Regions from separate parts of the Paenibacillus sp. FSL F4-0125 genome, predicted to be linked through region 3. Evidence: riboswitches for the same ligand, from Rfam matches in the RefSeq annotation. Region 3 holds a riboswitch; each other region holds the start of a gene.
What was found. A riboswitch is a leader RNA that binds a small molecule or an ion and turns the genes downstream of it on or off. The one in region 3 is predicted to bind cobalamin.
Positions count from the first base shown of each region.

Region 1: another riboswitch for cobalamin. It lies ahead of metE (5-methyltetrahydropteroyltriglutamate--homocysteine S-methyltransferase); the one in region 3 lies ahead of NST74_RS04480 (DUF4430 domain-containing protein).
Region 2: another riboswitch for cobalamin. It lies ahead of NST74_RS03865 (S-layer homology domain-containing protein); the one in region 3 lies ahead of NST74_RS04480 (DUF4430 domain-containing protein).

Region 1 covers NZ_JBBOZJ010000001.1:4,782,075-4,792,452, forward strand. Annotated here, with positions in the region: gene msrB (peptide-methionine (R)-S-oxide reductase MsrB) at 1-146, shown strand, start outside; gene NST74_RS21350 (DUF4349 domain-containing protein) at 248-1,369, opposite strand; gene NST74_RS21355 (hypothetical protein) at 1,608-2,390, opposite strand; gene NST74_RS21360 (DUF1540 domain-containing protein) at 2,753-2,905, shown strand; gene metE (5-methyltetrahydropteroyltriglutamate--homocysteine S-methyltransferase) at 3,046-5,364, opposite strand; cobalamin riboswitch at 5,496-5,700, opposite strand; gene NST74_RS21370 (undecaprenyl-diphosphate phosphatase) at 6,187-7,047, opposite strand; gene NST74_RS21375 (DedA family protein) at 7,098-7,721, opposite strand; gene NST74_RS21380 (FtsX-like permease family protein) at 7,739-9,688, opposite strand; gene NST74_RS21385 (ABC transporter ATP-binding protein) at 9,663-10,378, opposite strand, start outside.
Region 2 covers NZ_JBBOZJ010000001.1:872,935-883,312, reverse strand. Annotated here, with positions in the region: gene NST74_RS03870 (DUF4430 domain-containing protein) at 1-768, opposite strand, end outside; gene NST74_RS03865 (S-layer homology domain-containing protein) at 842-5,764, opposite strand; cobalamin riboswitch at 5,930-6,130, opposite strand; gene NST74_RS03860 (hypothetical protein) at 6,222-6,800, opposite strand; gene NST74_RS03855 (cellulase family glycosylhydrolase) at 7,021-8,742, shown strand; gene NST74_RS03850 (hypothetical protein) at 8,805-9,098, opposite strand; gene NST74_RS03845 (hypothetical protein) at 9,119-9,676, opposite strand; gene NST74_RS03840 (carbohydrate ABC transporter permease) at 9,948-10,378, opposite strand, start outside.
Region 3 covers NZ_JBBOZJ010000001.1:1,010,546-1,020,923, reverse strand. Annotated here, with positions in the region: gene NST74_RS04480 (DUF4430 domain-containing protein) at 1-2,254, opposite strand, end outside; cobalamin riboswitch at 2,431-2,631, opposite strand; gene NST74_RS04475 (GAP1-N2 domain-containing protein) at 2,753-5,737, opposite strand; gene NST74_RS04470 (TRAFAC clade GTPase domain-containing protein) at 5,734-6,996, opposite strand; gene NST74_RS04465 (beta-mannanase) at 7,083-7,724, opposite strand; gene NST74_RS04460 (vWA domain-containing protein) at 7,747-9,018, opposite strand; gene NST74_RS04455 (transcription initiation factor TFIID) at 9,348-10,378, opposite strand, start outside.

The DNA.
Region 1 (10,378 bases), 3.8 Mb from region 3:
CTCACCTAGGTCATGTCTTCGACGATGGTCCCGGGGAAAACGGGCTACGCTACTGTATAAATTCAGCAGCATTGCGATTTGTACCTAAAGAGGATCTAGAGAAAGAAGGCTATGGAGAGTATCGCGTGCTCTTCCAGCCTGCATAATTTTCAATCTTCTGCACATAAGAAAAAATATCGTCCTTTTATTAGAAAAGCCCTCAATCCATGAAATTCCTTGGATTGAGGGCTCTTTAATTTCATAGCGCCTACTCTTTCTCTGAGTCCTTATTAGCCTTCAGATCATCTTCTGAAGCTGCCTCCTTGATCTCTTTTGCCGCAGGAATGATTTGCTCTCTGTTCAGCTCCTTATTTCGTTGACGCATCTTCTCGGTCTGCTGCTCCCGACGCTCGCGGATATTTTTGCGAGAAACTAGAACGACAGCTAGGATAATGCCTACTCCAATTAGTATCGGTAACGCTCCAGCTAGGATAACGACAATCCACTGAAACATAACAGATAGTGCATTCAAGCTTCCTTTTAGAGCATCTGAAGCACGTTCCAGTAACGGTCCTTGCTCTTCCTTCTCTTTGACAGCAATGCTTTCATCCGTCTGATACACTCTCAGTTCTACTGTAGAGAAGGATACATTCTGATTAATATATCGCATTCTACCTTTAATCTGCTCAATGGTTTCCTGAATCGAGCCAAGCTCGTTCGCGAAGGCGACCAGATCCGTGGATTTCGTTGCTTTTTTCATAAACTCTGTATATTGTGCTTCCATTAACTGCTTGGCCTTCAAACGCGACTCCAGATCAACATACTCTTCAGAGACATCTTGTCCTTGAATGCTGCGCTGTAGAGATTCGTGTTTTACTTGTTCTAATTTATTCAGAAACGGGGAGAATCCGGAGGCAGGCACCTTAAGGATAAACGTCCCACCTTGCTCGTACTGCGACATATTTTCATTAAACTCAATAATATATCCATTTGCCATGGTTACTAAATTACGTATTTCAGTCTGTGCTTTTCCATAGTCTTCTACTTCCATGTTAAGATTCGCTTTATAGATCAGCTTCTTGTTCAAGCCCGCTACTACATCACTACCAGTAAATCCTGCACTTGCTTGAACTGTATTGTCTGGTGTGGATCCCTTTACAGCCAAGTTCTCGCCGCCACCTGTTTCTGTCTCAGGAGCTGCCGCGGTACTCTGGTCCGCAGATGAGGCCATCGAGCTTTGCGTTTGTACCTCTGCTGCTGCATTGTTACTCGTACTACCATTTTCTTTTGCCGAACTATCTGCCGCTGAATTCCTATCCGCTGAGCCACACCCCGCCAAGACCACCGCAAGAATTAATAAACATAAGTAATGTAGACCCCATTTGCGCATTCTCATTCCTCCAAAAATGTAATAGATACCGCTTGCACGGATCATAATATCGTTCCGGAATGTCTTGTTCTAAGCAGATCTCTTCCGTCACTCTATACTATGACGTTCCAAAACTTGGAAGGTTGCACTTAAAAATGGAATGAAAAACAGTTTCTTTTGAGTTATGCTCTCTAAACAGGAAAAAAAGCCGCATTTCAGCGACTCTTTTAGTTTAAAGCTATTATATTTCGTGCCAAAATCAACCTGGGTTAGAAGCACTTTGTTTAATAACATACACGCCATCTGGTAGCGATCCGCTTAATAATCTCGCCGTGTAAATATCAACATCATAACTATTAGTACTTACAAGAACTGAAGAACCCTGAACATTAACATAATTCTTCTCTGTGATTACACCAAATGAGTTATTCATAATCGGCGTGTATTCCATCCAAGCATAGTTGTACGGATTCACTGATGCAGTTGTCGTGTTACTGCCACCATAAGTATTGAACCATGATGAACCGCCTGTAATACCAGCACTTACAGCTGTTTGTTTTGCGGTTACACCAAAGCTTGTATTCGCAATATAGCCTTGAGATACTGAATAGCTAATGTTTAACAACGAATTTACAGAAGCACTGTTATATACAGGTTGAGAGATTCTTCTAGTCAAGCCACTTCTAGTGACATAGGAGACATAACCATTTTGTTGATAGGAGTAGATCGTTGTTTGGTAAGCATCTCTAGGTGCAATAGCAGAGGCACTTGCATAGGAAGAATCCGTTTTGAGCAGAGGTACACTTGCCAACAGCCCCTCTTTAGCAGCCTCTACAGCTTGTCCTTGCGCAAGAATGTCATTGTACTCTTCTACTGAAATTTCTGACAATCCCATATCTGAGGCTTTATAGACTTTTATGATTTCTGATTCACTATTTTGAGGAGCTTCGTCATTATGTACACCTTCCGCACCTGCATAAAGCGGTAAGCACAATATGAACATAAGGGCAAAAGGAAATAAGAACTTTTTCAATATCTTCATCCTCCAATATTTCAGATTAGGATCGGCCGTTCCCCATTGAAAATATTAACAGAATATTTTTGTAATAATATAGATATTTAGGATTATTTTCTATTTTTAGACATGTAAGCAAAAGATGTCTTTTGTGTTTTTTTATATTTATTTGTATAAGTTTGTCGTATTTCCGTTATTGAATAACCCATTTGCTTACATACATTTTATTTGATACAATTACCACGTCTAATCAAACAGAAAATACCAAATACCCTCTATTCATAATGAATGAGGGCGCGGCATGGTTCTGTTCGGACAAGCTCCACCTTGCTGAACAGAGCAGTTCATTTCATGATGCTGTCTATCACACCAAGGGGAGGTGAACCCTCATGGCAAAAGACGTAATTTGCGAAGTTAACTCCTGCACCCACTGGGCAGAAGAGAACAAATGCAGTGCTGATTCTATCTTTGTAGCTTTCCACAGTTCCCAAGAACCTACACGTGCAGAAGAGACAGATTGTAAGACTTTCGAAAGCAAATAAGGTGATGATTTGAAGGGACCCTCCACGGTTCCTTCTTTTCTTTTCTCATTCTATCAAGAATGAGAATTATTATCAAGTGGCTGAAATAAAAAGCCAGGGAGAAGTTCCCAGCTTAAATTTATTGCTTTATTCTTTCGCTATTAGGAGGCAGTAACTCCTGCCTTTTCTCTTGCAATAGCGGCTGCTCTTACCATGTTACGCAGTGCATCCTCTGTCTCCTGCCAGCCGCGTGTCTTAAGACCGCAATCCGGATTAATCCAGAACTGTTCTGGGTCCAGCACCCGCAAAGCACGATCAATATTAGCTGTCATTTCTTCTACAGCAGGAACCCGTGGACTATGGATGTCGTACACACCAAGACCGATTCCTTTATCATATTCCTGCTCCTCAAAGCTGACGATCAGTTCCCCATGGCTACGGGAAGTCTCAATAGAGATGACGTCCGCATCCATCGCTGAAATGGAATCAATCATGTCATTGAATTCACTATAGCACATATGAGTATGAATTTGCGTTGTAGCCTTCACATGATTTGTCGCGATACGGAACGACTTCACCGCCCAATTTAAGTATCCCTCACGATCTTCAGCTTTCAAAGGAAGTCCTTCACGGATAGCGGGTTCATCTACTTGAATCATCTCTATGCCTGCATCCTCCAAAGCTTTCACTTCATGGCGGAGTGCTAAGGCAATTTGATTGGCTACTTCTTCCCGACTAAGATCATCACGTACGAAAGACCAATTGAGAATCGTAACCGGACCTGTCAACATGCCTTTAACAGGAAGAGAAGTTAAAGACTGAGCATAGACACTTTCTTTAACAGTCATTGGCTCAATAAATGCTATATCCGCATAAATAACCGGTGGCTTAACGCAGCGGGATCCGTAGGATTGAACCCAGCCATTACTGGTAAATAAGTACCCGTCCAGCTTCTCCCCGAAAAATTCCACCATATCGGTTCTTTCGAACTCACCGTGCACGAGTACATCCAGACCCAGCTTTTCTTGGAAGGTAATTGCATCTTCAATCTGCTCACGAACGAACCCGTCATACCGCTCCTGATTCCATACACCTTTACGCCATTTCAACCTTGCCTGGCGCACTTCTACGGTCTGTGGAAAGCTTCCGATCGTTGTCGTTGGCAGAAGTGGTAACTGCCATTTCTCCTGCTGCACCTTAAGGCGCTCTGCAAAAGGCAGACTGCGTTGGTCTGGTAAACTTGCAAGCCCGAGAACTTGCTCTGCTACATCCTTACGGCCGCGTTCGGGAAGTGCACGGAAGGCTGTAAGAGCTTCGCGGCTGACTGTCAGCGCAGCAGTAGCTTCTCCAGTACCCTCTAAGGCTGCAGCAAGCAGGCCAAGCTCTTTAAGCTTCTCATCAGCAAAAGCTAATGCAGCCTTGACGGTTGCCTTCAGCTTCACCTCACCCTGAACAGTAACCGGAACATGCAGCAAACTGCAAGAAGGCTGTAGAATAAGACGATCAAGCGGTACATGTACACTCAGCTTCTCGATTAGCTGCAGTTTAGCATCCAGATCCGAGCGCCAGATGTTGCGTCCGTCAATAATACCCGCTCCCAGCCACTTATCCTCAGGCCAGCCAAGGCGCTCAATCGATGCCAGATTCGTTCCGCCATCATGGACAAAATCAAGACCTAAACCTTGTACCGGAAGCTTGAACAATGCCTCCAGTGGTTCAGCAGCTTCAAAGTAAGTCTGCAGAATAATATTTAATCCAGGCACGGATTCAGCAATTTCTGTGTAAATCGAGTTAAGTAATGATAGTTCTGATTCATTTATTCCTGTAACAATCGCTGGTTCATCGATTTGTACCCAGCTTACTCCTTCTTGCTTCAGTTCCTGCAATAGCTGAATGTAAACCGGAAGAAACCGAGCGGCAATCTTCGCAATATCCGCAGATGCAAAACCTTTTGACAGCTTAAGGAAGGTATAAAGGCCTAAAACCACAGGTTTTCCCTCAATTCCCGCTTGGGACTTGGCGAAACGGTATGCTTCCAGTGGTTTATTCTCCGTCAGGCGCGGCGTTTGTGCACCTATCTCTGGAACGATATAGTGATAGTTCGTGTTGAACCATTTCGTCATCTCGCAGGCGGTAGCCTCAGCGTTCCCTCTAGCCATCGCAAAATAAAGATCAAGCCCAATGTCTCCACCATCATACGCATAACGCGGAGGTACGATCCCGAACATTACAGCCGTATCCAACACATGATCATAGAATGTAAAATCATTTACCGGAATTAACTCAATCCCTGCCTCCTGCTGAGTCTTCAAATGCTGAAGTTGAATGCCTGCCATTTCAGTACGGAACTCTTCCTCTTTTATTTTACCTGCCCAGAAGGCTTCCAACGTTTTCTTCCACTCGCGGTTTTTTCCGATTCTTGGATAGCCAAGATTACTTACTTTTACTTTGTTCGTCACTTTGCAGCTCCCCTTCTCCATCTTCTTATTTTGGCTTGAAACCATAACATCCCTATTAAAAAGAGCGCCCTTCCCTAAAAAAGTCAAAGGGAAAGACGCCCATAATATACCTATGGTTCACGTCTAACACCTTCCTATCCTCCGTAGGTGAAGCAGTGCTGTTGAAACAGGCAGGTCTCCTGGCTAGCGGTGTCAGCATCCTTAGCAGTCTTCCCAGCAGTAGTAAATTGCCAGTGACGTATGTTGCTATGGACTCTTCCGTTACAGTGGCGGGACCGCATCGGCTTCGAACCGATTTCCCTATTAAGCCTACCGAATTACTAATTCCCGGCAAGCACCTGTCTCCGATATTGTCAAGCTAAAACGCCTTTGGCGTCCTTTTAAGGACGGTAAGCGTTTATGCGAGAATTATAAGGGTAAAGTGAACTTTTACTTTCTTATAATTTAATTGCTAAAACGCCATTGGCTTCCTTTTAAGGACGGTAAGCGTTTATGCGGGAATTATAAGAAAGTATTTCGTGAAACTTTTACTTTCTTATAATTTAATTGCTAAAACGCCTTTGGCGTCCTTTTAAGGACGGTAAGCGTTTATGCGAGAATTATAAGAAAGTATTTCGTGAAACTTTTACTTTCTTATAATTTAATTGCTAAAACGCCTTTGGCGTCCTTTTAAGGACGGTAAGCGTTTATGCGAGAATTATAAGAAAGTATTTCGTGAAACTTTTACTTTATCCTTATAATTAATAAACTGAGTGTCTTAATCTGATGTCATCATACGTGAAAGCCCCCGTCATCTGCAATAGATGACGGGGGCTTCTGTTATATCGATTCCTTATAACGGATTTAGAAAAACACGAAATATACTACAGCGGCAAGTATTATCCGGTATATAGCAAATGGTAAAAGCTTAATCCGGTTGATCAATTTCAGGAAGAATCGCATCGATAACAGCGCAAATACAAAAGCACTGATAAAGCCTGCAATGAAGAACGGCAGGGCATCGATGGTGAAATATTGCCAATTCTTCATCAGTGAGAGGAGACTGGCCCCTGCCATAATTGGAACAGCCATAATAAATGTGAAATCAGCAGCAGCACGATGACTCATACCAAGAAGGACACCACCGGAAATCGTCGACCCGGAACGTGAAAATCCTGGCCATAACGAGAAGCATTGGACAAGACCAACACCTAGTGCCTGCTTATATGTAATCTGATCGACACTCTCTGTTTGGACCTTCTTGGGTCCAAATAGATCCGCAATAATCATTAACACCGCACCAACTACTAGACCGATTAACACGGTAGATGTAGAGAATAAATGCTCATCAATATAATCATTAAACAGAACGCCCAGCACACCTGCCGGAACTAAACCTACAAGCACCTGTGTAAGCTTAAGATGTCCACCCTTTTCGAGCGGGGGTTGTTCCTCAGTTACAGGGTCCAACTGTTTACGACTGAAACGCTTTAAGCCCAACAGTTCAATGAACCGATTTCTAAAAATAACAACAACTGCTAAGATTGATCCCAGTTGTATAACCACTTTGAAAGTATTGGCCGTATATTGCCCAAATAACTCTGTCGATTTTAACCACATATCATCAACAATAATCATATGACCTGTGGAGGATACCGGAGCAAACTCGGTCAATCCTTCAACAATCCCCAAAATAATAGCTTTAATAATCGATAATAGCTCCATTTGTTCTCCTCCTTTTTAATCATAACTTTTATCTATAAGTCCTTCTTCGCTCAACCTTCGGTGTTCATTCTCCGGCTACGCTTGCGGAAGTACAAATACCCCAAAACTGCTAATCCCCCAGCAATAAGTACGTACACTACGTTGGAGTACATATCCATATACATGGCAATGTCTTCCCAGTTTTCACCCAAAGCTGCGCCAATAAGCACAAGCAGTAGATTCCAGCCCAGTGTACCAATCGTTGTGAAGATCATAAACACGCCAAATTTCATACCGGACATCCCTGCCGGAATCGAAATCAAACTACGCACTAGTGGAACCATCCGACAAAATAATACGGTCCAATAGCCATATTTATCAAACCAAGCGTCAGCCTTGTGAATGTCTTTTTTGCTGATTCGGAGTAGACCGCCCCAGCGTTCAACGATCTTTTCCAACCGATTTACATCCAGCAAACGACCGATATAATATAGAATCACTGCACCCAGCAAAGAACCAAGCGTAGCAGCAATAATTACACCAGGGATGGTTAAATTCGTTGTGGTTGTCATGAATCCGCCAAAAGGAAGGATCACTTCGGAAGGAATCGGTGGAAAAATATTTTCAAAAGCGAGCATCAGGAAAATACCAAAATAACCAAACTGCTCCATAAACTCTGTAATCCATGCTTGCATTTCGTAACCCCCATTATTCAAATCAAGTTCTTCTTCAAGTTGCGTAAATAACGGCTGCGAATAAAAAAGAAGTAAAGTCCCTGGACAGCCAAATAGCCCATCAATACAGCCCCTGTCTCCACAGCAATTGATAAGTAGAACAACCGCTGAAGCGCAATAAAGGCAAACACACTATGCAAAATAGCAACCCCAACTGGCACAAAAAACAACAACGACAATTGAATCGTTACAATTCGGTTTAGCTCTTGATCTGTAAGTCCCATTTTGGACAATGTAGAATATTGATGACGATCATGATCTAGATCTGTATATAGCCGGAAGTAAAGGAAGCTGCCTGCTGCAATGAAAAAGACAGTACCTACCAGTAAAGAAGCGAATAGCATCGTGTTATACAGCGTTCTCTGTATTTCAAACAGCGTGCCACTAACAACAATCGCGTATGGAGAGTTACTTTCATAGGAACGTTTGCCTTTATGAGCAAGATCCGCCGCTATACCAACCGTTCGCGGGAAGTCATCCATATAAAATCCTGTATACAAATCAGTCTGTACGGGATCAATAGCCTTGTATAGCTCATCGCTAATCACAACTCCGCTGAAGTCTCCTCCATCCCTTCCATCAAGCTCCGGCAACAGATATTCGGCTATCGGAACATGCTGGGTATACCCCGTTTCACGAATGGAAAGACCTTGCTTCAGGGTGTAGACCTGCTTCACTCTACCCGCTGTCAGACTCCGATCTCGTTGCGAACCGATCATCACCAGTCCTTCATCTCCACTAAGAGGGCGCTCATCCGTCGTAAACCCTGCACGAAGCAGAGCAAGCTTATAATCACTATAAGCAATCAAGGGAAGCCTTAACGTGCGATCTGGTCCAGTCTGAGATTCCACCTCTGCGTATTTGATAGGAATACTAAGTGTCTCATAAGGTAAGGCGAGCGTTGTAAGCTCATCTTTAATTTCTTCCAAATGCTGATCAAAAAGTACCGGTGTCTGATTGCCTTTGGCTACATAACCAACAGCTGCCGGATAATCTAATTTCAGCTCTCTGGAAAGCGTATGGATCGATGCGAATACCCCCACTGAAGTAAAAGATACTGCGGACACAATCGTCACCATAAAAAACATTCGGGCATTCTCTTTCCAGCGGTAGGACAAACCCGATAATGTAATCATATTGGTATGGTTCCAATACAAGCGCCGAATCGTCTTAAGTAATTTAACAACGTAAATACTAAGTTGCGTATAAAAGAGATAAGTTCCTGCCACCGTAATCACAACAACGGGAAACATCACCTTTTCAACCGAAGCCGCTTTTGCAGTAGCAGCCAAATAATAACCCAGTAGCAGTAATACAGCAGAGATCATAGATAACACGAGGGATACCTTTGGTTCCTCATCTGCTTTTCGCTCTCCCTGAAACAGCCGCATTAGCGATTCATTCCCAATAAAGGCGAAGGTGCTCAGCGAGATTAACATAAATAACAGTGCAAAGCTGCATATCGTAAGTACTAGTGCCTGCCAAGGAAGATGAAACGTTAAAAGAGGTATCCCTAGAAAAGTAGATCCGATCATCAAAAACAACTTACCCAGAATCAACCCTAGTAAAGTACCTGTTAGGATGGCTGAGGTGCCGATCATCATATTTTCCAAAAATACCATCGTGTTGAGCTGTTTCTTTGTCATTCCATGCATCAATAAAATCCCAAATTCCATCTTACGTGACTGCAGAAACGATCCGACCGATACGAGAACAAACAAGGAGCAAAACACATAAATAATGGCTTCCGCCGCCATCATTGTATGAGCCGCCGTACTATAAACCAAACTCTTAGAAATATCCGGATGATAGATAAACAAAGCGCACACAAAAAAGATCATCACTGAAAAAGCACTGACGACAAAATAAGCCGCATATTTACGCTTGTTACGTGTAACATTCCTATAAGCGAATTGCCGAAAGGTCATGGCTAGTTCCCCCAAGCAGAGACAACATATCAATAATACTTTGGAAGAAAGCGCCTCTACTGCTCCCCCTGTACATTTCACTATAGAAACGTCCGTCTTTAATAAAGATGACTCGGTTACAAAAGCTCGCGGCTACTGCGTCATGTGTGACCATCAGCACGGTTGCCCCTTCTTCCTGATTCACCTCTGTCAGCATATTCATGACTTCGCCTGAAGCTTTGGAATCCAAATTCCCTGTAGGCTCATCTGCTAAAATCAGTGCAGGACGATGAATCATCGCCCGGGCGATGGCGGTCCGCTGCATTTGTCCACCTGAAATCTCGTAGGTTCTTTTTTGCAGCAAATGCTCAATGTCCAGCATGCTTGCTACTTCTTTCAATCTGCTCTCCATTTCCGTTACACGGACACCAGCAAGCGTGAGAGGCAGCACAATATTCTCCTCTACAGTGAGCGTATCCAGCAGATTAAAATGCTGAAAGACGAAACCAAGCTCATGGCGGCGAAAGAGTGCCTTTTCTTGTCTGCTAAGCAGATTGGGATCTCGGCCGTTGATCAGAATCTGACCGGAGGTCGGCTGGTCGATAGTGGCGATCGTGTTGAGAAGTGTTGTTTTTCCACTCCCCGAAGGTCCCATTACGCCAACGAACTCCCCTTTTTCAACAGAAAAGCGGATATGATTCAATGCCTGAG
Region 2 (10,378 bases), 140 kb from region 3:
ATTACTGTTATAGATCGGCGTCATGCTGAATTCCATATGGATTTTATTCTTCTTCATCTCTCTTAACAAAACATCAAACACAGACTCACCTTCATAAAAGGTTACCTTCTGCGCTTTATAAATGATACCATCTGCCGGCAATACTTCAAGCTTATCCTTATTAAAAATATCCATATTATCTAAAATCGTTGCCGCCGAGACGGACAATGTAGCCGTTAATTGCTTCTTCTTATCTACTGTTGCATCTTGCCATTCCACGGGCTTAGGTTTCCCGCTCGGCACTGGATCGGTAAGGAATTTATCCTTTTTCGGTTCCTGCTTGGTTTCTGTTGTCGCTACTTTTGAATCCGGTTTGGTTACTGGCTTTGCCGTCGCTTTCGTTTCCGGCACGGACGTTTTAGCCGCTTTCGGTGTTGCGGTCGGTTGTGCCTGTGTATCCGATTTAGCTGTTGCGGTCGGCTTTTCAACCTCTGTTACCGCAGTTTCGGTTGGCGTTACCACTTCAGTTGGTTTTACCGTTTCAACGGGCTTAGCTGTTTCGCCAGGCGTAGCTGTAGGTGCTATCTCCATTGTCTCGGCATCACTTGAGGCTGAAGGCTCTACATCAACATTCTGATTCGAAGCCGTGTTGTCTGATTCTACAACCTGAGACTCTGCAATGTTACTCGCAACCTTGTTCGGGCTCTTCTGATAATTCCCGCCCCAAAAGAAGGCAATCGCCAACACACCAATAATTAGTATCGCTGTTAGCCATTTTTTCTTGTTCATTTCTTAAGTTCCCCACCTTAAATAATAAGCAAGGGTATACACGCTACCCTTGCTTATCTCTTTAAATAAAGTTCTATTTAACGTCTGTCATGTCATAAAGACTCGTCTGACCCTTAACGAACCGATCATAAGCAACCAGTGCATACATCGCTTGATCCGTAGCCATAAGATCTACTTCTCCTGGTTTCGCGCCTCCGTTGCCTACTCCACCCTGCTTCACGTGATAAAAACCACCTTCAGGTGCAGCAAAGCCAAGCAGCGCATCTACAGCTGAACGGCCATTTTTAATGAATCTGGAATCCTTATGCGGATCTATACCAAGTCCAGTTAAAGCTACAATCACCTGAGCAATGCTCTCAGAGTTCGTAGACTCCCAGCTTGCAAAGCCACCGTCTGCTGTTTGTGTTTTGGATAACCAAGTTAATCCACGATCTACAGCAGCCGTTACTTTGGCATTCGTTTTGTAATAAGGAGTTAAGCCTTGAATAACCATCCCAGTGATATCCGGATCGGCCTCAGTAGCATTACTGCCTAATGCCCATCCCCCACCGCTGATCTCTCTGCCTAAAATGTAATCAATGAGCAGCTCTCTTGTTGTTTGCGTCTTTACATCTTTAACTACTGGAATGTCGTAATGATTACTATCCAGTGCGATCAGCGCAAACACAGGTCCATTAATACCTTGCTTGATTACAGTATCAAAATCCGCGAGCGGTTCCAGTAGGTTATAACCCGCCACTTTATCAATATTTTTGCCGATTGAAGTTAATGCCAAAATAACTCTATCATATTCCGTATATTTTACGCTATGCAGCTTCCCAGCTTTTTCTTTAAGGGTTGCTTCTACATTCGCATAGTACTTAGCGTAATAACTATCTGGAACCTTCACACCAGAACGTGCCAGCCCGAACACTGTCCAATCTCCGCCAACCGAGGCAATGACCGGGTTTGTTACTGTTTTTTGCAAAAAGGCTGCTGTGTTCTGAATATATGGACTAACCGCTTTGTCGCCACTCTTATAATCATGGGTTCTAGTAGCAACAACAGCTGCCATTTCTCTCGTTACAAGCTCTTTAGGCTTAAACTGATTATTATCACCTAACATAAGTCCGGTGGCAACAATGGTTTCCACATCTGCTTTAGCCCACGCAGACACTGTATTGATATCTTTAATAGCTGTACCTGGCTTCGTAGCCGGGATTGATAATGCTCTGACAATAATGGCTGCCATTTGTTCGCGAGTAATCTTGTCATTTGGCTTAAATTCATTATTAAAGCCTGTAATTAACCCTGCTTTATGCGCAGCATTCACATAAGGATAGAACCAATCACCCAGAGCGACATCCTTATAGGTAATTCCTTTGTCACTCTTGATATCCAGTTCCAATGCTGATAATAGGATCTTAGTAAATTCTGCTCTTGTAATATGATCTTTCGGATTCACTTGACCATTATTACCTTGGATATACCCTTTTACTGTAGCCGTTTCAATCGCTGAGAACGCCCATGATGAGATCTTATCGGCATCTTTATACACTTGCTTGATATCATTAGGAGTCGCTGTTGGAGATGGACTCACATTCGGAACACTTGGATTAGTTACATCACCAGGAGCAGGAGTACCGCTAGGTTTAGGCGTTGGTTTTGGTGTCGCAGATGGGGTTGGCATCGGTGCATTTAGATCCGCACCCAAATTCGTAGTATAACGCCACTGAATTCTATCCCCTGAACTCAGACTATATGAAGATGCACCATAATTAGGATAATTTCCATTCACATTATACATCCATCCACTACCGCTACCATGGTCAAATTCTCCATCGCCAGCTATGGATTCAACATACACACTTCCAAATGTACTGTTCCAAGAATATCTATAGTCGATATCGCGGCTATCTAGCACTCTCTCTAGTACAGACCATACTGTGTCACCAGATTGTAGCTCTACCTGTACAGATGGAACAACAGATCCCTTCTTAATCGTAAGCTTATCCACGGATAGGGTTACGTATGTCTTCGACGGAGTGGTTCCTCCACCGTCATTGCCACCATTACCGTCACCACCAGGCGTTTGTACTGCACTGGAGGAATACGCAATGTAATCAGTGAAATGATTAGTTTTTACGATTAAATCATTTCCACTATCATAGGCATACTCAGACTTACCGCTTGCAAAGCCTAAGTCATCGCTTGCAAATTTTTGAATCGCATGAGGTGTACCATTTTGAATATAAGCTGCATCTTTTCCTTTAAGGTCCTTAAAGGTTAACGTAATAAATTGACTGAATTCTACTCTTGCACTGCCACCCATGGAAAAAGCATGAATAATGCTCTCCAGCTTCTTATCTTGGGAAATAATCTGATTCAGACTATCTTTTAGTGCAGCTTCTGTGCCTGTTAAAGGTGACATCAGTTCAATCGCAGAGGCATCTCCGCTTGTAACTTTTGCACCCTTAGGAATGACTACAGATACGTCACCTTTGGCAGCCTCAATCTGAGGAAGGTCGCTGTTACTAGGTAAACTAACACTAACCTTCGATTGTTGACCTTTAGGAATAACTACTGTTATTTCCTTGTTGCTGTCTCCGGCGCTGATCGGAACGATATAATCATGAGCATCATCATTGATGATAACTTCCGGCTTATCACCAGAAGGTAACGGGAATTCTTTTGGACCCTCTGGTTGTACAGGTGGTTGTTCAATTACCACATCATTCATATCAAAAAGACGGTTACTATGATTGGTCAGACGGTCATAAGACACTAGTGCATACGTACCTTGGTCCGTAGCCATACCATCTACTCTACCAGTGAGAATATGCTTAAATCCACCATCCGGATCAGCAAAGGTAAGCAGTGCATCTATAAGCGAATTTCCTTTTTTAACAAACCTTGGGTCACTGTGCGGATCTACGCCTACACCAGTTAAAGCAACAATGACCTGTGCGATGCTCTCACTGCTTGTGCTTCCCCAGCTTGTAAATCCACCTTGATCATTTTGCGTACTCGATAACCATGCAACCGCCCGATCCACAGCAGCTTTTACATTAGGATCCTTTACGTAATAAGGTGCAAGGGCTTGCATCGTCATTCCGGTGATATCGGTGTCGGCTTTAGTACCAAATAACGCCCATCCACCAGTCGGTGCTTCTTTTTCTAAAATATACTGAACCAGTTTTTCTCTTGTGGTTTGATCTGTAACGCCTTCTACTACAGGAATATCATAGTTATGACTATCTAAGGCAATCAGTGCAAATATAGGACCATTAAGCCCCTGCTTCTGAACATATTGAAAATCTGCAAGTGCATTTCTTAGATCATAGCCTGCAACATTCGTGATATCTTTTCCGATCGAGGTAAGTCCTAGAATCGCTCTGGAATGCTCAGTACTTTTCGAAGCGTCGAGTTTTCCATCCTTCATTAGCTTAGCTACTTCAGCAGCTACATTGTTATAATAAAGATTGTAATAGCCACTTGGAACCTCGTAATTGGCCCGTGCCAGAGAAAGAATTGACCATTCCCCGCTGCCTGTTCCAAATGACGGATTCTTTACAGTGTTTAGGATATAGGCAAGGTTTTTATTTAATTGTTGTTTTGCTACAACGGTAGTAGGCTGTTCTAATTGAACATCCGTCATGTCATAGAGACGTTTGCTATTATTAATCAGACGATCATAGGATACGAGTGCATATGTACCTTGATCCGTAGCCATAGCGTCTACTTTACCGGTGAGAATATGCTTGAATCCACCATCCGGCCCAGAGAAGCTAAGTAAAGCATCTATAAGTGAATTTCCTTCTTTAATAAACCTAGGGTCACTGTGCGGATCTACGCCTACGCCAGTTAAGGCAACAACAACCTGTGCGATGCTCTCACTGCTTGTGCTTCCCCAGCTTGTGAATCCGCCTTGATTATTTTGTACACTCGATAACCATGCAATCGCCCGATCCACGGCAGCTTTTACATTAGGATCCTTTGCGTAATAAGGTGCAAGGGCTTGCATCGCCATCCCGGTCATATCGACGTCGGCTTTGGTTACACCTAATGCCCAGCCCCCGGCATCTGCTGCACCTTTTTTAACTTCTCTATCCAAGATGTACTGAACCAGGTTTTCTCTTGTGCTTTGATAGATTACTCCCTTCTCATCAGGATCAGGGAATAATACTGGAATTTCGTAGTTATAACTATCTAGTGCAATCAGAGCAAATATGGGACCATTGTTCCCTTGCTTCTGAATATATTGATAATCAGCGAGTGCATTTCTTAGGTCATGACCTGCAACATTCGTGATATCTTTTCCGATAGAGGTAAGGCCTAGAATCGCTCTGGAATTCTCTGTGCTTTTGTTAGCGTCGAGTTTTCCATCCTCTTTGATCATCGAACTTATTTTCGTAACTACATTGTTGTAATAGAGATTGTAATAACCGTTAGGTACTTTGTAGTTCGCACGTGCTAGAGAAAGAATCGACCATTCTCCGCTACCTGTTCCAAATGACGGATTTTTTACGGTGTTAACGATGTAGGCCAAACTTTTATCTAACTGTTCTTTGGCAGTAATTTTATAAGTAACCTGATAGGTTACATTATCTGCTTTGTTTCCTGCGCCATCCACAGCCGTTACTGCGATTACGTTACTACCTGGGTTAAGAGATGCTTTGTACTCACCATTAGTAGCTGACAGAACGACTTGGTTCAGCTTTACTACTGGAATAATGTCTTTGTAGACATTGTCTGTAACCACTACTTTGAAGCTTAAATCTTTACTGGATACTTCCTGTTTATCTTGTATACCTTCTATCAAAATCGTAGGCTTCTCTGTATCTGGCTCTTGTACTAACGCATTAATCTGCTCTACTAGAGCTTGATCAACCTCTGTTGTTACAACTGCACTATCGGCAATTGCTTCATTGGCATGAGCCGGGATTACGCTTGTAGAGAACGTCGTGATAAATACAGCTACAATGAGTAACCAAGCCAAAAACTTATTTTTCTTCATGTTTCCATAACCCTTCCCTTCTTTTCCTATGATAAAAAACAGAATAAACTTTTTTAGCACTACAAAAAAACCACTCAACATAACGTCAAGAGGTTTAAGATAGTGAACCGCAACAATAGCAGGCATATACTATATCAAACACCTCTCTATCGCTCGTAGAGTTTAACGGTGTATCAGAAACAGGCAGATATTCTGGCTCAAGTATCATCACCCTTGCTACCTTCCCAGTTTCCCAGTGGTACCTTGCAAGGACTCCTCTTTCACAGCGGCGGGACCGCGCGGGATTCACACCCGCTTTCCATTTAACCAATCTATGATTGTGTCTCCGAAACATTCATAATTGGCACCTATTGCTAATATTAATTTTTCCATGCTTCATCATATCTAATATAGATGCTTTTGTCATGCAATATTTGTTTTTTGTATAACAAGTAGTTGGAGATAATTCTATTGAATATCAAACCATTTTAACCACAATATACTCTTTTTCTCTCAGCTCAAAACCATCCTCCAGTGACAAAGAGGCCAAATCAAAGATTCGGTCATACTTTTTATTACGTGGGTGCCCTTCCTCCTCTGCCCAACAAGTATAAAGCTCAAACTCGGTACCAGCTACTCCGATATCTGTCATAAGTTTAAATAACTCCCGGCAACACTTGAGTGAGGCGTTATATGAACCCGATAGAGTATTCTTTAGCTCAGGGGATACAGAGAAGCTACCCCAATTAGGTGAAATCCGATACACAAACGGACTCCGAAAATGCTTGCGAATCTCATCGTTCCAATACCCAAGTTCCTCTATAAAAATACCTGCTGCATCTTCTTCCGAGTCATATACAAGACAGTTCTCATCTCTTAAATGAGATAGATCTGCGATGTCATCCAAAGGAATTATGCCTTGCAGGCGCAGAGACTCTCTTTGTTTCTTATACTCTGGTGAATTTTTCACTTCATCATATGTCTTTGCTGACAGTACACTGCCTCTTTCTCCTAACGGAAGCTCTTTAGCCGAGCCTATGTAATGAAATCTGCTCACTGGTTATTCCTCCATGACTTTTGGGATCACTTCAAATCACTAATTTCCATATGAATTTACCACAAATTAGTAAGGTACTCACTACAAATGTTCTATGTTAGGGTATTTGGTAAGCGTTTACAACAAAAATGGAGGTGTCAGTGTTCATCTACGTACCAAAGTGCTTGAGGAAAGGTCAGGTTTAAGCATCCCCAAAAATGATCTTACAAAGGAGAATTCAATGACTACTCGAATCCAGAAATCCTTCTTATCATTGACCCTTGTTACCGCTCTTCTGCTCTCTTTGTTCTCATCCATTGCCGCCGCTGCTACCAAGGACGAGCAACAAGCTAAAGCAGCACCAAAGAGTAAAATCCAATCCTATGTAGACGATATGCAGCCCGGATGGAACCTTGGCAATACTCTAGATGCTACAGGTGAGGATGAAACCTCCTGGGGAAATCCGCGTGTGACCCAAGAGCTGATTAAGAAAATTGCCGCACAAGGCTACAAAAGTATCCGGATTCCTATCACTTGGGATTCACACATAGGTGAAGCACCGAACTACACCATTGAAAAAGCTTATCTTGACCGTGTCGAAGAAGTGGTCGGCTGGGCGCTGGACGCCAAGCTTTATGTAATGATTAACGTCCATCATGACTCCTGGTTATGGGTAAGTCATATGGAAGAGAAGCATGATGAAACGCTCGCGCGTTATAACGCAGCATGGACTCAAATTGCGGACCGCTTCAAGGATAAATCCGATAAGCTGATGTTCGAAAGCATCAATGAACCACGCTTCACAGATGGCGGAAGCACCGATGAAGCAAAGATGGAGCAAATGCTTACGGAACTCAACACTTCCTTCCATCAGATCGTTCGGAACTCCGGTGGAAAGAATGATGTACGTCCGCTAGTTCTACCTTCATTAGAGACTTCTCCTACGCAGCCTAGAATAGATCAGCTCTACAAAACGATTACAGCTCTCAAAGATCCGAATATAATTGCGACCGTTCACTTCTATGGCTTCTGGCCGTTCAGTGTGAATATCGCTGGCTACACCACGTTTGAAAAAGATACAAAAAACGATATCACCCAAACTTTTGATAACGTTTACAACACATTCGTAGCTAAAGGAATTCCGGTTATCGTTGGTGAGTTCGGACTACTGGGCTTCGATAAAGATACAGGTGTGATTGAACAAGGCGAGAAGCTGAAATTCTTCGAGTACCTTACCTATTATTTAAAAGAAAAGAAAATGACCTCTATGCTCTGGGATAATGGGCAGCATTTCAACCGCAAAACGTATAAGTGGTCCGATTCCGAGCTGCAGGGTGTATTAATGTCCGGTCTGAAGGAACGTTCCTCCAGTACCGAGAGCGATCTGGTCTATCTTAAAAAAGGTGCAACCATCAAAGACACCAAAGTGAAGCTTAATCTAAACGGAAATAAGCTTACTACCATTAGTGTAAATGGCAAATATCTAACTAAAGGCAAAGATTACACCTTAAATGGCGAGGAGCTTACACTCAAGGCCAGCCAACTTAAAAAGCTCACGGCTTCCCAAAAATACGGTGAAAATGCTGTGTTAACGCTGAAATTCAACAAAGGCGTTGCGTGGAGACTAAAGATCATCGTGAATGACACTGCCAAATTAAGTGATGCCAAAGGTACGACTGAATCGTTTGCGATACCGACTACTTTTAATGGCAACCAGCTTGCCACGATGGAGGCTGTCTATACCGCTGGCGGCAATGCAGGCCCTCAAGATTGGACTCCATTCAAGGAGTTCGGCAATACTTTCTCACCGTCTTATAACACGAAAGAAATTAAGCTGCTCCCAGCCTTCTTTAAAGATGTTAAAGATGGAGAGGTCATCTTGAAATTCCACTTCTGGAATGGTGATATCCTTACTTACAAGATCACGAAGAGTGGCACTAGTGTTGTAGGAAAGTCTTCTTAGCTTTCACTGTATAACATAAATAGGAGTGTCCCTTCACAGGGACACTCCTATTTTAAACTACATCATACATAAACTTCTTCATACGTCATCAACATCAAGCGATAGACCAGATATACTCCAAGATAGGCTCCCGTTAAAAGGAACATCGGATTCAAAAAAATCGCATGGATTGAAGTCATAAATACTGTGTTATCCCTTAATATTTCATATATGGCTAGGGCAGAAATATTACCTAAGATAAGCGCAGACAACACAGAAGCTACATTAAATACAATGCGCCACTTTATCCATTTCCTTTGTATCATTAGCATGACAATGGGTACCACTATACTGCCAAGTACGATTAGAAATTTCATCCAATCACCCCGATATCTTTTTAATCCTCCAGCTCAACACTTTCGATTTGACCCTCGGCATTCACTGTCCATTCGATATCAACACCTGGCATCAATCCAAGCTTGTCCTCATCTTCGATCACTACATGATCGGGGATGGTTAGGGTCTGCTCTCCCCCACCTTCGACTTTAACGGTAACCTGTTTACCATTAGACGTAGTAATCTTTCCATCATATTCAATCTGCTGTAAAACAATCTTTTGGCTCGGATCCGTAATGGTAACCCGCTTGCCGCCGTCAGTCAGCAGCTCAATCTTTTTATGATAGCCATCCTTTAAAGTGACTTCCTTAATGACTCTCTGAACGCTAACATCCGCCGGAAGCCCCTCTGTATTGCTACCGGATGATGCATTGGGTTGTTCTGTTGCATTGTTCGTAGCCGCAGGTGCAGTGGCTTCTGTTGTAGGCGTTGGAGTTACTTGTGTGGTTTCATTGGCAGCTTTAGAGCAGCCACTTAATAGGACGGTGCAGGCACAGATCAAACAAAGAATTGAAGTTCGAATCTGCCGTTGTGAATTCCCTTTATTCTGTGTCATCATTTACCTCCGCATTTAAATTTCTTCCAGTTCTATTTAGTGAACATAGTTTTACCTCTTCCCTTCCTTTTATACCCTAACTTCCACATATGAGATCGATAGAATGGTAACAATTTATGAACATACAAGCATAAACGCCTTCGGCGTCCTTATAAGGACGATACGCGTTTAAGCGAGAAATATAAGACATAAAGTATGGTGCGAAACTTATACTTTCTTATATTTTCAAAAAACCGCCCTGATTTAAGCTCAGTGGCGGTTCTAGTAAAGCAAATTATTTGCTTCCGGTAAACGTAATTCCTTTTATAAAGAAGCGGTTGAAGAATGCATAAATAAGTAGTGCTGGCAGGGTAAACACCATTGATGCGGCCATAATATAATTCCAATGGCTAATATATTGGCCCTTAAAAGTATTGAGACCTAGTGTAAGTGTGAACATCGACTTGTCTGACATGAACATCAGGGGCTTCAGAAATTCATTCCATGCACCCATGAATACAAAAATCGTCTGAGCCGCCAACGCGGGGATGGCTAGTGGCAGAGCAATGCGGAAAAATGTGCCGAATTTATTTAGACCATCCATCTCGGCAGCCTCCTCCAGCTCTTTCGGAAAGCTCAGGAAGAATTGCCGCATCATAAAGATAAACGTTGCATTTACCATCATCGGCAGCGTCAGCGCGGCATAAGTGTTCAACAAATCAAGCT
Region 3 (10,378 bases):
TAACATCTGAAGCAATGTTTAGTGACTGAGTATAACGCGCCACACTAGGCACACTATCTTTAGCATACCCGGTTACAACGATCGTATAGGCATTCGCTGGTAGACCTTGGTCAAATGCAGCTACACCCTTAGCATTTGTGATCGCCTTCTGATCACTGATCAAGACCTGCACGCCAGCGGCTGGAGAAGTCACTGGATCGGAAGTAAAGGTATCCTTATTCCACACCCACTTTTTCTGAGAAACTGTTACTGTGAAAGCTTCACCCGGCTTCGGCTGTGCGGGAGATACAACAGCAGTATCAACAACCTGTGTGGTTTCTCCGGCATAATAGACAAGAACACGGTCGGATTCCTGTAATTCAAAGCTGTCCATGCCCACACTAGGATAGATCCATTCTCCGCTGCGCCATACAACGAAGCTCCACCAACCGTCATAAAGACCTTGCGTAATGCCATGAATGCCAGATACAAAATTACCATACGACGATTTCGTGATATCTACTTTAAAATCCTTAGACGCCCCCAATTGCTGCAGTGCTTCAAGCGCATTGGAAGCCTTTAAAGTCCCCTCACCGATCAGCCCTTGCGGACCTTCAACGGTAAGTGAAGCCGTTACATTCTTTGGAATCACCTTTAGATCTTGAGTATATTTAGCAATCGATGGTGCTTTTCCTTCACGATAGCCTGTTACATTCAGCTTGTAGTCACCTGCTGGAACATTCCCTGAGAATAACGCTTCACCTTTTGCGTTTGTTGTTACGATGCGATTTCCAATTTGGACCTGAACGCCAGAAGCTTTGGCGATTACCGGAGAGGACGTATTCGTTACAGCGTCCCATTTCCATGTCTTACTAGTCACTACTACAGTAAAAGAATCGCCCTCTTTGAGGCTTGGCTTGGACACCGTTACCGAATCAACAAGTTTAGTATCATCTCCGGCATAATAAACCAGAACCTGATCTGAATCTTTAAGCACAAAATCGTTCATTCCAACATCTGGATTAATCCATTGACCATTACGGGATACAACATACATCCATCCATCGTAACCGCCATAGGTTCCAGCCAGAATACTTCCAATTCCAGTGACATAAGCGCCGGAAGGATTCGTGATTGGCAATTTCGTCTGAAGAGCCAGCTTTTCTAGTGCACCTAATACGTTGCCGGCATATCCATATCCCTGTGCTAAAGTACTCTCAGGACCCTCTACAGTAATCGGTGCATAGATTAGTACATTCTGAACGGATGACTTAGAAAAATCGTACAGTTTACTGTTGCTGCCTTTATGGAGTAGATTGTAGGCTACAAGCGCCTGAAGGCCCTGTTCTGTAGCTAGAATATTGCTGCTTCCGCCACGGCTATGAGCGAAGCTGCCGTCAGCGAGACGGTAGCTCAGTAGATTACCGATCAAACTCACTTTATTCTTGGTATATTCTAACCCACTTGGATCTACACCAAAGGATGTGAGACCTAGAATAGCTTGTGCTGCACTTTCAGCACTATCTCCGTAACCTCCATGGCTATCCTGAGCTTTGGATAACCAAGATACGGCTTGTAGTCCCGCTGTGTAAGCTTCCGGATTAATCTTATGTGCCGCTAGAGCGGTCAAAGCTATTGCTGTCATATCGGGCTCACTGGCGCCTGTAGTTAAGGCAAATCCACCGTCTTGATTTTGCTTGGAAAGAATCTCAGCAAGAAGCTTATCCGTTGTCCATTTCGCATCTTTAGGAATATTATATTTCCCTGAGTCCAGTGCGAGCAAAGCATAAACCGGATTATTAAGCGTCTGTCCACTGATTTTGTCATGATTATAGATCTTCTCTATTAAGTTATAACCAGGACTTGTTCCGCTTCCAGCAAAGCTGGTAGGATCGGCTCCTATTGCTCTTACTGCGAGTACGATTCTCGCGTAATCCGTTACGCTCGCGAAATTCCCCTCTGCATCATTCACCTTTTTCTCAAGAGCTGCTCGATAACTTACTGGCAACTTGTATCCCGCTTGAGCCAGTCCAATCGCTTGCCAATCCGACTGCACGCCACCCTTTAAAATAAATTCCGCAGCCGTATAGGTCGCATCCGCAACATTAATCCGTTCTACATTAGCAGCAGAATCGCCAGATGCTTCCTGCCCGGAGCTAACGCCCGCCTCCGCAAAGATGGTTCCTGCCGGAGCAAGAGATGTTCCAAGAATCGATATGACCATGAATACGGCCAGTCCAAGTACAAAAAACCTGGAGGAGAATATTTTCTTCATTGTTCAGCCTCTTTCTTTAAAGGAATGGATACTACACAAAATAAGAGCGCACAACATAAAGACCGCCCCTATGAAGGGCGGCCCGGGAAGATAACAAATCGAGGCTGGGGCGCATGAACCTCTACGACCACACAGTCTATCTGTATATGTTCCACATTCTTACCCCACGAAGAATAGAAACGCTCACGAAAAAGGCAGGTCTCCTGGCTAATGCTTCATTGCCGCTCTTCACCTTCCCGTCCTAACTGCTGACAGTGGTTCATAGAAGAGACGCTCCGCATTTACAGTGGCGGGACCGCGCCGGAATTTTACACCGGACTTCCCTTTTAAGCAGACTCTGATTTAGGGGAGTCTGCACCTTTTCCAATATGTATTATCTTATTTTCATAATCATATCTATTAATACTCAGCATGTCTATAGAAAAGCTTTGTATGAGCAACAAAAAAAGAACAGCAGAACCAAACCTTTCGGTATCGTCCTGCTGATCAGAAATTACTTTATTCGGCTGTTCCTTCCGGACTTGCAGTTGCCGAAGGTTCAGCACTTGAGTTAACACCCGTTGTATCCTTTGGAGCGGGATCTACGATCAACGTAAATCTACCAGCCTTGATCATACTATGCTCGACGATTGTCGCACCCGGCTCCATAGTAACCTCCACCTGATAGGAAGGTTGCTCACCTTCTGTAATAGCTGTCGCGGACGGCACAACTGTGCTGCCCTCTGCATCAGAGGAAGGTGTAGGAGATGGAGAGGCCTCGTCTGCAGTATTAGTAGCATCTACGCCTTCCGCCGTCCCCGCAGTCTTATCAGCGGCGTTCGTATCGCCAGATAAGTCTCCATCCGTTGACGGCACTGAACAAGTCCCATTGCTAGCAGCAACCTTAAAGCTCTTATCCACTACATCGGATGAAGTCATTAAACTAATCTCCGTCGGATTAAATTGCACACAATCATCCGCGTTGGCAAACGTGAACACCAATACACTGCTTCCTTTATCTCCTTCGGTACCTAGATCCTTCAGGTATACGGAAGCCGGAGGAAGCATACTGCCTGCACTCTGAACAGGTGTCGGTGCAGGGGTTGTCCCAGGCAGGGCCGTCTTTGGATCTTCCGGACGCAGCATACTGAATACGATAATTGCGATAATCACCAGAATGCCAGTGATGGAACCGGAGATCAGGAGTCGAAATCGGCTGCGGCTGATCCAGCGCGCCAGCGGGGAAGCCAGCTGGGAGCGAGCCTCATTGTAGACATTTTGTAGAGCAGGCCGAGCTGTAGCGACATAGCTTTTACGAAATTCACGATTCTTGAATGCCTCGCGGTCACTGCTCTGGAAATACTTTAGAATCGCCCGGCGGTATCCCGGGTGAAGCTTTTTATTCGATATCGTAAATAAAGAATTTCCTTGAGACCATGCAAAGAATCGATAGATCACATCCTTGTCGTTACCAGCTTTATGCTTAACTAACTCCAGCAATGCGTCATAATCCAGCGGACCACCCTCGCGTTGACTCGTGTAGTAGAAAGCTAGTGGAAGACGTTCAAACGGTTCTAACACCCGAGCTTCCTTTAGTAAACGGCGACCGAGCAGCTGTACATCATCCAGCTCCTTCGGAGACAAGCCTGCAAATATCTCTTCATTCGGCTTCTCTTCACCAAACCAGCGATAAGCAGCGCGGAGTGCATTTTCTTTCTGCTTGCTAATTCTATCTAGTGGCGGCTGCCAATCCACAACATTGCCATAACGTAAGAAAACAACCTCTAATAAGTCCTCCTGCGTCATTTCAGTAAGAGATAGCCGATTCAGCAAGAATCTGTCTGCAGATGCTGCAAGATCCTGCATGAGCGAGAGTACTTTAGGAGATACGCCTGTCCCTCTACGTCGATCTTTCTCCGCTTTATCTACAGTGCTATGAATTTCCGCCACCGCAGCAACCGGATCCGTCTCCAGTTGTAGCTTTTCCAGCAAGTAATCCCTTACTGCATCCTGAGCAAAAGGTTGCTCTAACGCAGCTGGCAGAAAACGGCCCCAATGGAGTACAAAATTCAGAATGTCCACAGATTTAGATGCAGCAATTAGTCTTGACTCCATATAAGGCTCTAATAACTGCTTGCGGAAATACGATTCAGACATTACCCGTTGAAAAAACGCAGCACTTAGCTCTTCATTACTTTCAATGATCCCGTAAGCTGCATTAAGAACATCTTTGCGTCCCGCTTCCACGCTATGAAGCATTCCATTAATGAAATAATCAACGATTCTGACTTTGTAATTATGATCCTTGAGCATAAAATAATCTTTAAAGCACTCCATAATAGCAGGCTCTGGAACATTCCTTTGCCGGACTAAATCAAATTCTCGGTCGAACCGCTCCAAGAAAATATCGTTCAGTCTGATTCTGGAATGAATAGCACCCTCCGCCTTAAGGTAAGAGAGCAATCCGCTTAGCACCGTGCTCTTATTCTCTGTATATAAATGCTCATTCCCCTGCTCAATCTCATAAAATACAGCTAACTCATTATAAAAAGCGAGCGATAGCTTATGCTCAGGACTTTCTCCACGCAGGATCTGATCAGCAAAACTTACGAAATCGTCAAGATCCCCTGGATTTAGAAGTAACAGCTTCCAAACCAAATCAGCATACGGCTGACGAGACTCACCAAAATCCACATTCCCCATCCGACCTGAAACCAAATCAAATGTAAAATCCTTCTCGATATTGCGATCACCGGGACGAAGCGAACCTTTTTCCACAAAGCTAAGATGAATATATTTACGGCTTTGCGGTTCATTGGCATACGTAATCACGCCTAATCTACGGCGGAATTCATACGGCAGCACGCTATATAAAATCTCTGTAAGCTCCACCGCACGTGCGGACAACTCCGTGATAGATACATTAAGGCCGATATAGATTTTTTTCTTACCTGCCACAGAGAGCATCACCGCTTGCAGCAATGCCTTAAATATCCCTTCATTAATTCCTAACAAGCGTAAGCCCGCTATAGGATCAGGGCGACGATCCGTACGTATAACTGGAATATCAGACAGCTCCGGCAAGGTTCCGCCCAGCTCTCCGTCATAGCTTCTTGCGAAATCAGCATGTAGCCAATCTCCGTAGTTCTGAACAATCTCTTCTGATCGTGAGGCAGGAACTACAAAGTTATGTGCGAAAAAAGCGCTGCGTTGGCCCGTAAAATCCGTTGCTTGATAACGACTCATCCCAATGACTGTGTCGCCATTCTCTGCATGGAACAGGTGCAGCGCACTAGGATATACAGACTCATCCTTCTCTCCGCGCGCGGCCAGCTCAGCCGGAGCATCATAGAGGCAGAAGGGATGCAGTGTTTTTTTGATAAAATTATTATCTAGACTGTCCGACTTCGCTACCGTATCAAAGCCTTCTGTGGAACGAAACAATCCGCGGCGTTCGCGGGTGTACATCTGTTGGGCGATCTTAGACCCTGAGAATGCATTCACGGGCCGTCGCTCCCTTCAATATACTTCAGATTATGCAGCAGCCAAATAAATGGCTCGTCTACGCGAATCGGGCTTACCACACCCTCAATCTTCTGATTTACAGGATTACTGCCCAGAGCAGATACCGCAAAATAACCCGTATTTGAGAAGTAAACATCCATCGTATCTTTAAAAGGTCTGTCCACTTTACCGATAAATCTGCGAATCTCTCCGTCGATATTATGGAACTCATCCATATTCAATGTTTTGCGATGAACATAGTTATTGAATACATTACTGTTAGACTTGATGTAATCGCCATCCTCATCCTTCAGCGAATGCAGCATATCACTTTTTGCAAGAACGACTGCTGTTGGAATGTCTGTTTTGCTCTTTTCCTGATAGGCGATAAAATCACCAAACATTGTCAACACAACGTCACGCGGCTCGTCATATTGCGAGACCCATTCTCCCGGACGATCGCCGATATTAATATGAATCTTCTCACGGATCGAACGGATTTGCAGCGGATCGACCATAAACAGAATACCGGCAGAGTTCTTGATATGCTGACCATGTAGTCCCAGATAATCCTGATCCACCATGCCCTCACCTGCTACATCGAAGAACACGAGTGTCAGCGGCGGCTTCTCTTCATCCTTAAAGACGAATTGAAAAATAAACGGCTCTTGCATTTTTTCCTTTTGTGTAGAAGCAAGCAGATCCCCACGCTCAAAAAGCGGTTCTTCATATAGCGTGCGGAACTTGCGGCTAATCTCTGCATTAAGCGGCATACAAGCGGCATCAAAATGACCTGCTGTCGTATGCTGCAAGGTATGAATCAGAGCGGTCATATACACCGACTTCCCGACTTGGGAAGCACCGATAATCGAGATAATGTTACTAGGAACTTTGCCTGCAGTCACAGGCAGCTCGTTATGACAGGAAGGACAAAGCCGTCTGCGTGTGAGCACTCCATAGCGATCCGTAAGCCCTGTTAACACATGATCGGTATAATGATGGTATTCTTCCGGAATATCCGCCGGATTAATGATCGCTTCTATGTCATCCACCGTATCGAGCCCAAAGCGCTCACGGTATTTATTTAAGGCGTCATCCTCGCCCAGCGCGTAATTCTCATCGTCCTCTCGGCTATGCATAGCCCGAAAGACCACATCCTCCGGAGAGAACTTGGTGAAGCAATAAGGACACACTATATCGTAAAAAAGCGGCCTTGGCTCCGGCTGATTCTTTTTCATAAAACGGCTAAAAAAAGACATCTACTCATCCTCCCAAAAGTTGTATCTGCGTATCTTGCTACGGACAGGCAATGTCCAACATTCGCTTGTACGCGTAGACTGATATCTTACTCCGGCACCAACTCGTAATAAAGCCCATACTTAGGACCATCGGTAAAAAAGATGCGTACAAAATCATCCTTGCCGATCTCGATTGGCGGGAGTACGTTTCGTCCAGGGGCGAAATCCTGTACAAAGGGAAAGAGAATACCATCCTCTTTCCCTGCGGGATGTCCTCCCCGTTTCTTGACATAACAGAGGACATCCCGGGCTACTGGAACTTCTGCCGTAATTGCCATATGTACGGTCTTTTGTTTTCCGAATAATCCTTTTTTTTGTTGAATGGAATAATAAATTCTGGCTTTGCCTGCACTGACCACCACACGGTTCGCACCGTCACTTTGCCTCACCAGCAGTGTCTCTCCGTTCTCAGCAAGGCGAGCAAATATGGTATAGGAGACTAGGCCGATCTCATCCAATCGGTCACGGTATCCATTGTTAGACTTGTATTCCTCACGAGTATAGAGCTTCATTCCGACCGGCGGAATATCTCCTGTTCCCATGGAAGCCTCTTCTGCGGAGGTCTTGTGGATGTACACTGCCTGCACGCCGTCCGGCCAGCGCCATCTCAGCGTACAGAACCGGTCATCCACTTGAGATGTCACATCCGTTATTACCAGAGCGGAAACATTATCCTCGGCGTACCTCATTACTGTAAGCCCCTTTCAACTACTAGAATCCTTTGCTGTTCCGATCTCTCCGTCGGCCAGGAAAGCTTTCTGACGTTGGAGTTGACGCTGCATTATTTCTTTTATTACGGTAAATACGTCCTTCTCCTACCGGAATGACGCCTGTAAATAATGAGATGATTGCAGCCAATATAAGAACAGCTAGGAGGCGAATAAGTCCATCAGTGAAATTATGACCGCTAAGTCCGAATTCCAGAACAAGTCCTGCGAACAACCCTGAGATTACGCCGCCAATCCCGAAGCTTTTTGCTAAATGACGATTATCAAACATAATGCCAAGTCCGAGTCCAAGTCCAGCACCGATTAGCATCAGCGACAAAATACGAACTGCAGCATAGTATGGACTATCTGCTGTAGCATCACTGCGCACCGTAAGCAATGTACGATCTCCCAAACGATCATAGATTTGCTGGAATACATCACCCAAAAGGGCCGTATCTGTCACATCATAATAGTGACCGCCTGTTATTTTCGCAATATCCTGCAGCAACTGGGTACCCGCAGGATCCTGCATCCCCAGACCAATGGTATTTACAGCAATTCCACGATCTATATAGGTCTGCAATTCTCGTGAAGTATCGAAATTGCTCACACCATCCGACAGCAAAATGACCATAGCGCCCTGATTTTTTTTGCCGTCACTGTCTATCTCTTTAAGTGCTTCCGAAATCGCACCGCTAATGTTCGTGCCACCCTCAGTTGGCTTCAAATTATCAATTGCAGTCAGCACCTTCTCACGATTCTGCGAATCTGAGAGTGGTGTTAACGGCTGGACGACTACTGCTTCGTGGTTAAATGTCACCACCGCTACCTGATTGTCATTGTCCATTCTCGCAATTAACGCCTTAGCGGCTGAATAACGGCTGTTATCAGGATCACTCTGCGCCATACTGCCAGAGTCATCGATAGCCATAACTACATTCTTAATCGGCTTCACACCGCCAAAATTCAGCTCATAAACAAACTCCGTTAATGCACCTATCCCAAGTGCAAGTACAAGCATTATAGGCAGCAGCTTCCAGGATAGACCTAGGTAGCGCTGCTTCCATGAGGCTCCGTTTAACCGAGGCGAGATCATCTCCGCTAGCAGGCAACCGATACCGATACCGAGCGCAACTATGGCAAAATAAATGCCTACGAGCAAGATGGAAGGCATATCATTGTACCAGCTTAGCAGCCACTCTCCAAAAAGAAAGGCGACCCCGCCGCCGATCAGACTGAAGAAGAGCAGGAGCAGATTGATTTTTCGCTGCATCTTTATACTTCCTTTCCGGGAGAAACCTGAATTGTACTCCTATGGTTTTAACATTGTTCGGGGGTTATGCCGCCTGATAAACGGGCTACCCGGATGTGTTATCATCCCCCAGATTGCACTTTGTGCAATAGAATGGAACAGAAATCACATCTATTTCAATTCTATTGCATAATGTGCATTGGAAATAAGGAGAAATGTCCCTATTCCAGAATTCTTCTTAAATCTAATGTACTAAATACAATAGAATTCTAATTAAAGGCTATATCCGATGATTCTATTGCACAAAGTACAATAAGAAACTCAAAATGAGACTACTATCTATTACGCCATCAGCGCATTTCGGGAAGCTGATCCTCACTCAATCCATGAAGCTGATAGCCATTCTGAGCGTATGTTTCATAATAAACCTTACCATTACGGTAATAGAGCAGATCCTCTAAATGGAAACCGCCCATCAGATTTAGCTTCTCAACACCACTTCTACGCTGCTCATGCACGAAGCCTAAGCGGTAAATGCGAGTCGTCTCATCCACACCAAATGCGTAACGCAGAAATTCAGATGCGCTGTCTCCGAAGAAATATTTTTCCTCATGACGATGCTCTTGCGTGTATTCGAACAGACGAACATTGATCGTCGCGCCATCCTCCAGATTATGATACAGACGCTTGAACAACTCTTCCTTCGATAGAACCTGACGGTTCTCATAAGCAGCCGCAACATTCGCACGCCGCAAAAGCTCTTCCTCGAAAGATAGGGCAAACGGATCTGCCGCTAATATTTCCCGTTGGCAAATGCTAATCAAGCGCTCCGCTACCGCTTCTTTGCCTTGCTCTAAGAGCTTAGAAATGCTGCCCATATACTTCTCACTGAAGAAAATCCCTGGGCCACGCCGAGTTTCGATCTCTTTCATCACTTCTTCTGTGACGACTCGGTAGTATTCCATCACGTTCTGGCCAGTGGTTTCGTTCGTTCGCCCAATGCTGTCCATCACAGTAATACGCAGCTCTTCTTCGAGCGTCTCCATAGCTTTCACACGAGCCACACTTTCCACATGAAGCTGCTCAAGCGCAGATTCCAAACGACTGCATAGCGCAAGCTCACTTTCCATACATAACAGCTCATATCTTTTACCATAAACCGCTGAGAATAAATAATGAATGAAGTTACGGACCGTTCGTTTGTCAAAAAGCGGCACTCGCTGGAACGGCTGGCGCTCCACACTTTCCGCATAAAGATCTTCAAGCTCATCCTGTGCGGAGACCATTGCTGAACGCAGTCCAGTCATATGCTGACGTAAAGCATGCAGCACACTGCCACCCTCATCGCGATCAGCTGTCCACTCCGCAAGCTGATAGAATG